DNA from 3 places in the Levilactobacillus sp. LN180102 genome. Region 2 is predicted to be linked to each of the others. Evidence: predicted binding sites of a transcription regulator. Region 2 holds the regulator's gene; each other region holds the start of a gene.

Region 1 (2,263 bases), on a different contig from region 2:
CGTTAATGGTTAAGTTCTTACGAGAACCGGCTTCATCCAAGAGATCAATGGACTTATCAGGAAGATAACGATCCTGGATATACCGATCAGATAATCGAACGGCAGCCTCAATGGCGTCATCAGTGTAGTGAACGTGATGGTAATCTTCGTACTTCTTTTGAATACCTTGTAAAATCTTGATGGCTTCATCGGCACTAGGTTCATCCACCGTTACCGGTTGGAATCGCCGAGCAAGGGCTTGATCCTTTTCAATATCTCTGTATTCATTTAAAGTCGTTGCCCCGATTAATTGGAAGTCGCCACGAGCCAGCGCTGGCTTCAAAACGTTACCGGCGTCCATGCCGCCTTCAGCGTTACCAGCACCCATAATCTCATGAATTTCATCAATAAAGAGGATGATATCCGGATTGGACTGGACTTCTTTCATTAATTGTTGCATGCGTTGCTCGAACTGACCCCGAATCCCGGTTCCTTGAACCAAGGATACGACATCTAGCCGAATAATTTGCTTGTTGGTTAGCTTTTCGGGAACGTTACCTTCAACGATCCGTTCTGCTAAGCCTTCGACGACCGCCGTTTTACCAACCCCGGCTTCACCGATCAAAACCGGATTGTTCTTGGTGCGTCGGTTCAAAATTTCAATGACTTGTGCTGTTTCCTTGTCCCGGCCGATAACCGGATCAATTTTACCGTCTTTAGCCAACTGGGTTAGGTTCAACCCGTATTGACTAAGCAGGCCGTTGCCATTACCACCTTGGTTACCCGTTGGTTGAGTTGGCTGGCCTGGTTGTGCATTAGGTTGTCGGTAGTCAGCTTGATCGTGGCTTCCGCTTTGCATTGCGCGGAAGATATCATCTAAGTTACCGAAACCAAATGGATCTTGTGCCATACGGCCACCTCCATTTCCAGAGTTGTTTTGCTGCTGCTTTAGCAATTGATAACAATTTTGGCATAGGTCAACTTGTTGCCGCTGTCCGTTCACGCTCATGTAGAGGTGAATGGTTGCTTCATTGCGGTGGCAATTTTGACATAGCATTTTGTCGTCTCCTTTCATGCCTGGAATTATCGTGGGTTACCCCACGCAGGTCTGTCGATGAAAGGCTTGACCTTTCTTGACCATTGACCATATTATACCGCGTTGATTTCTGGGTGCAAGTATTTAGCTTGCACGAAAAACGCCGTCAACTGGGGCATTTCCAGCGAACGCCTTCATTCTAGCACTCTCGTCAATAGAATGCTAAAATCATTGTTAGATTTCATTAAATTTTCAAATATTTTGACGCTTGGTGTGTTTCCCCGTAAAATATGGAAGAACTGAAAAAAGGAGATGACATTGTGACAAAAGATTTTACGGCATTGATGAACCAACTTAAAGATCAGAAAATTGAGCAGTTTGAAGTCACACCGGAAGAGTTTCCAGCCTTTCAAAAAGCATTCATGGCTTTCGACACGCGTAAACGCGTGATTGGTCAGGCTGAAAAAGGGGGAACATTGATTTACCACTACGATCAAGATACGGGAAATGATGGTGAATAGTGTTTTTTTGATGTAAGCGGTTCATGAATGCTTGTAATTTAGTGGCGAGATTGATATTCTTAGAGAGTAGGCGTTGTTCGTGGAATGGTTGTTTGACCAATGCGCAAGGTCAACGCGAGTGATGCTCAAAAAGAAGTCAACCTAAGCTTAAAGGAGATCGATCAATTATGGAAAAACGCGAATTTCATGTTACTGCAGAAACAGGTATCCATGCACGTCCCGCTACGTTATTAGTACAGGCTGCTAGCAAGTTTAACTCAGAAGTTAGCTTGCAATACCAAGACAAGTCCGTGAACTTGAAGTCTATCATGGGCGTTATGTCATTAGGTGTTGGCCAAAATGCTGAAATCACGATCACAACTGATGGTGATGACGAAGCCGACGCTATGAATGCTGTAGCTGAAACATTGAAAAAAGAGGGTTTATCTGACTAATGAGAGCGATGCTCAAGGGAATTGCCGCTAGTGATGGGGTTGTTTGCGGTCATGTATTTCGCTACAGCGAACCGGATCTATCTATCACCAAACGGTCAATCACTAATCTTGATCACGAATTAAATCGATTCCATCAGGCCCTTGAAGCAGCCGTCTCCGAAGTTGAGATGATTAAAACTCGTGCAACTAAAAACCTGGGCGCTGATAGTGCCCAGGTTTTTAGTGCCCATATTGCCATGCTCCAGGACCCGGAATTCATTAAATCAGTTGAAGATGAGATAGCTCGGCAGCGG
Region 2 (2,263 bases):
GAACTGGCAGACGCGCTAGATTTAGGTTCTAGTGTCTTATGACGTGGGGGTTCGAGTCCCTTCACCTGCATTAACTCAATATTGCAAAATATTTGAAAAAGTATTTTGCCGACTTAGCTCAGTTGGCAGAGCATCTCACTAGTAATGAGGAGGTCGGAGGTTCGAATCCTCTAGTCGGCATGGTAACACAATTTAATTGCCAATATGCGGAAGTAGTTCAGTGGTAGAACATCACCTTGCCATGGTGGGGGTCGCGGGTTCGAATCCCGTCTTCCGCTTTGCCCTTTTGCCGGGGTGGCGGAATTGGCAGACGCACAGGACTTAAAATCCTGCGGTCAGTGATGACCGTACCGGTTCGATCCCGGTCCTCGGCATTTAATTAAATATTTATTATGCACCCATAGCGCAACTGGATAGAGTGTCTGACTACGAATCAGAAGGTTGTAGGTTCGACTCCTACTGGGTGCATTTTTGTTGCTCATGATTAGGTTCATGACATCATCGGGAAGTAGCTCAGCTTGGTAGAGCACCTGGTTTGGGACCAGGGGGTCGCAGGTTCGAATCCTGTCTTCCCGATAACTGACTAACTGTCAGCGAGCTATCTCGGGAAGTAGCTCAGCTTGGTAGAGCACCACGTTCGGGACGTGGGGGTCGCAAGTTCAAATCTTGTCTTCCCGATTTTTTATTGCGACCGTCCCCAACAGAAGTGCTGAAACGATCGACTCCTTACGTAATTGTTTGGATGTCGGTCGTTTTTTTGTTATGATAGTTTACCAGAACTTATTTGGTCCGGGTGCAGTCTAATCCGTTGCATTTTGATGGAAACTTCGTATAATATTAGTCAGCATTAGTCAAATAAGTTTCGCTGAAGGGGGGACGGTAATGGAGAATCAAAATATTTCGGATATTATCGAGTCTTACTTGAAGCAAATCTTGGCTGAGTCACAGCAAGTTGAGATTCGCCGGGCCGAGATTGCCGATCAATTCAATGTAGTCCCATCCCAGATTAATTATGTGATTAAGACCCGTTTTACGATTCAAGACGGTTATGTGGTTCAAAGTAAACGTGGTGGCGGTGGCTACATCCGAATTGAAAAGGTTAAGCTATTAGATAATCTTGATTTCATCGATTCCTTAGTGACGGCGGTGGGTGATCAGATTACCCGTCATGACAGCCTAGCAGTGGTTCGTAGCCTCTTTGAAGCTGGTACGATCAATCGGCGGGAAGCCAATATTATCTTGGCGGCGATTGATAAGGCCGCTGTTGACACCGGTGACCGCGCCCTAAATGAACGAATACGGGCGCAAATTTTAATTTCAATTTTGAATCACTTGCGCTATGAGAGCTAAGAAAGTGAGGAGTCGCAATGGACAATTTATTTACCCCAAGTGCTAAGAGCGTGCTCGTTTTGGCACAGGAACAAGCGAAGTATTTTAAGCACCAAGCAGTTGGTACAGAACATTTGCTACTCGCACTGACAATTGAAAAGAATGGCATTGCTAATAAGGTGTTGCAACAGTTCTCGGTTAGTGAGGACGACGTGCGTGAAGAGATTGAACGTTTCACGGGCTACGGCACATTAGCCAACACAGATAAGGATAGTTATTTACCCTACTCGCCTAAGGCTAAGACATTGTTGGCTTTAGCTGGTGATGAAGCTAAACGCTTAGGTGCTGCTAAGATTGGTACGGAACACCTATTATTGGCGTTATTGAGTGACGAAACCATTTTGTCTTCTCGTATTTTGAAGAATTTAAACGTTGAATTACCAGATGCACGCAAGGTCGTGTTGCGGAAGCTCGGGATTGCGGATACGCCCAAGCGGCGTAATGACAGCCGGACGCGGCGAGCACCCCAAGGTGGCACCCCAACGCTGGACTCATTAGCCCGAAATCTAACGGACGCTGCTAAAGAGGGGCGGATGGATCCAACTGTCGGCCGCGATAAAGAAGTTAAACGGGTGATTCAAATTCTGAGTCGACGGACGAAGAACAACCCTGTCTTAATTGGCGAACCCGGTGTTGGGAAAACGGCGATTGCGGAAGGCTTAGCCCAACGTATCGTAGCTGGCGATGTGCCAGAAGATATGCAACAGAAGCGATTAATGATGCTAGACATGGGATCATTGGTGGCCGGGACGAAATATCGTGGTGAATTTGAAGATCGATTAAAGAAGGTCATCGAAGAAATTTATAACGATGGGCAAGTTATTCTCTTTATTGATGAATTACACACTTTGATTGGTGCTGGTGGTGCTGAAGG
Region 3 (2,263 bases), on a different contig from region 2:
AAATCCGGGGACTGAATGTAGCGAATGCTACTGCTCATGTTAACGTCCACCACGGCATCTTGATCACTGATACTTTCAACATCATCATGATTTTCCGCCCAATGATGATGCCATTCCTGGCGGTTAACATACGCGTGATACCAACGCGGCTTAATGATTAACGACAGCCCGATCGTTAACAGCAAAGCCGCTCCCAAAATCGTCCACGGCGCCAAGGCAGCAATACCTAAGGGCCGAGCAAAAATAATCGCCAGAAATGCTAGAGAAAACACCATCCCCGGTACCGCTAAGTGAATTAAGCTAGCCACAAAACCCGCCACTAAAAACATCGCAATGACGATCGTCCAAAAGCCAATATGCAGGCTAAATAATCCCAATTGACTGACGACCAAAATACCGGCCGCCAGGACTAAGAAAATACCCCAAAACCAATTTCGTCGCATAATTGTTACCCCTTTCGTTCCAATGCTAATTTCAATGCTTGATAATAACGTCGTGACACGTACAACTGCTTGTGCGAGTGCTTAAACCGAACCAAATTACCGGTAACTGATTTAGTTAACGAAAAAATCTGTTGTCGGTTCAGGATTGCCGATTTGGAGACTCGTTGAAAGTTGGCTGGTAATTCATCTGCTAGCTCGTATAGGCGCTGGCGCGTATTAAAAACCTGGTCCGCTGTATGAGCCATGACTTGATGATCGGTAGCCTCAAAAAACAAAATATCCTGTAGCGCAATTTGGTAATTCTGCCCGCGTTGACGTAAGGCTATCTGCTGATATTGTGGCGTAGCATTTTGAAATGCCGTTGCCAATGCATTAGCAACCTGTGGACTATTGGCCCGAATTGTAATCTCTGGCTCATTGGCCTGATCATCAACTTCCAATCGAATCTTCAAATCTTCACCCCCTATTGCTACGTTTAAGTTAACCATATTGCTTCAACAAAGAAAATGATTTTACCGTAACTGGTTCGTTTTCCCCCGTAAGTGGTCAGGGACTGACAGAATACGTGACCTTTGGACAAACTCTGTTATGATAATTCTAGTCAATTGGCTGTCAGAATTAAACGAAGTGTTTTTGTTTGACCTACTCTGACCTTAGCGGTACACTAACATCATGTTAGCTATCGCTAGCCATTCAAATGTAAAAGGGAGGCTACCTTGTCATGAATTTAGTACCAACAGTTATTGAACAATCATCCCGTGGCGAACGGGCCTATGATATTTATTCACGACTATTAAAAGACCGGATTATCATGTTATCTGGTCCAATTGAAGATGACATGGCCAACGCCATCATCGCGCAGTTACTCTTCTTGGATGCCCAAGACTCAACCAAGGACATTTCACTCTACATCAACTCACCTGGTGGTGTCGTTTCTTCCGGCTTGGCCATCTATGATACCATGAACTTCATCCAATCTGACGTGCAAACGATCACGTTAGGGATGGCAGCTTCCATGGCAAGTGTCTTGGCTTCATCTGGGACTAAGGGCAAGCGTTTTGCTTTGCCTCACGCCCAAGTGATGATTCACCAACCATCTGGTGGTGCCCAAGGACAACAAACGGAAATCGAAATTGCTGCTCGTGAAATCTTGAAGACCCGTGAATTGATCAACAAGATTTTAGCAGAGAATTCCGGTCAACCGATTGAACGCCTCAATCAAGATACTGAACGAGACAACTACTTGAGTGCTCAAGAAGCGGTTGATTATGGATTAATTGACCACATCATGACCAACAGTAGTGAACAAAAGAAGTAGTGATTAACCCCAAAAGTGTCGTCATTCGACGGCGCTTTTTTTGCGTTTTTGGGGGCCACATACTAATGCCAATTACGACAAAAAGACCAGTCAATCGTTTAAAACGATTGACTGGTCTTTTAACTAGGCCGTAGCCTCTTCACGTAGTTGCTTAGCGTAATCATTAATTTTACGTAACCGGTGATTAATTCCCGATTTTGAGATGGGACCACCAGGAACCAGATCCCCCAACTCTTTCAAGCTTACTTCTTTATGTTCTAATCGGGCCTCTGCCACTTCTCGCAGCTTAGTTGGTAACTGGCCTAACCCGACAGTAGCATCAATAAACTCGATATTATCAATCTGACGGGTTGACGCATTAGCTACCTTGTCTAGATTGGCATTTTCACAATTAACTAACCGGTTGACCGAGTTGCGCATGTCCCGCATAATCCGGACATCCTCGAATCGTAGCATGGCCGTCGTCGCGCCAATTAGCGAAAGAAAGTCCGCAATCTTTTCG

The links. Region 2 encodes CtsR, which represses protease genes until heat stress. Its sites were predicted from a motif close to TTGGTCAAAAAAGGTCAAANA; they were not measured.
Region 1: the regulator CtsR is predicted to act here: its motif matches at 1,100-1,120, upstream of ACP4IT_RS07085 (ATP-dependent Clp protease ATP-binding subunit).
Region 3: the regulator CtsR is predicted to act here: its motif matches at 1,078-1,098, upstream of clpP (ATP-dependent Clp endopeptidase proteolytic subunit ClpP).

Annotation. Positions count from the first base shown of each region.
Region 1 covers NZ_JBNIIX010000009.1:98,656-100,918, forward strand. The annotation lists gene ACP4IT_RS07085 (ATP-dependent Clp protease ATP-binding subunit) at 1-1,036, opposite strand, end outside; gene ACP4IT_RS07090 (hypothetical protein) at 1,336-1,536, shown strand; gene ACP4IT_RS07095 (phosphocarrier protein HPr) at 1,704-1,970, shown strand; gene ptsP (phosphoenolpyruvate--protein phosphotransferase) at 1,970-2,263, shown strand, end outside.
Region 2 covers NZ_JBNIIX010000003.1:161,346-163,608, forward strand. The annotation lists tRNA gene ACP4IT_RS03240 (tRNA-Leu) at 1-70, shown strand, start outside; tRNA gene ACP4IT_RS03245 (tRNA-Thr) at 108-180, shown strand; tRNA gene ACP4IT_RS03250 (tRNA-Gly) at 207-278, shown strand; tRNA gene ACP4IT_RS03255 (tRNA-Leu) at 289-374, shown strand; tRNA gene ACP4IT_RS03260 (tRNA-Arg) at 395-468, shown strand; tRNA gene ACP4IT_RS03265 (tRNA-Pro) at 503-576, shown strand; tRNA gene ACP4IT_RS03270 (tRNA-Pro) at 605-678, shown strand; gene ACP4IT_RS03275 (CtsR family transcriptional regulator) at 883-1,350, shown strand; gene ACP4IT_RS03280 (ATP-dependent Clp protease ATP-binding subunit) at 1,368-2,263, shown strand, end outside.
Region 3 covers NZ_JBNIIX010000012.1:63,011-65,273, reverse strand. The annotation lists gene ACP4IT_RS08535 (LiaF transmembrane domain-containing protein) at 1-443, opposite strand, end outside; gene ACP4IT_RS08530 (LytTR family DNA-binding domain-containing protein) at 449-895, opposite strand; gene clpP (ATP-dependent Clp endopeptidase proteolytic subunit ClpP) at 1,165-1,761, shown strand; gene whiA (DNA-binding protein WhiA) at 1,885-2,263, opposite strand, start outside.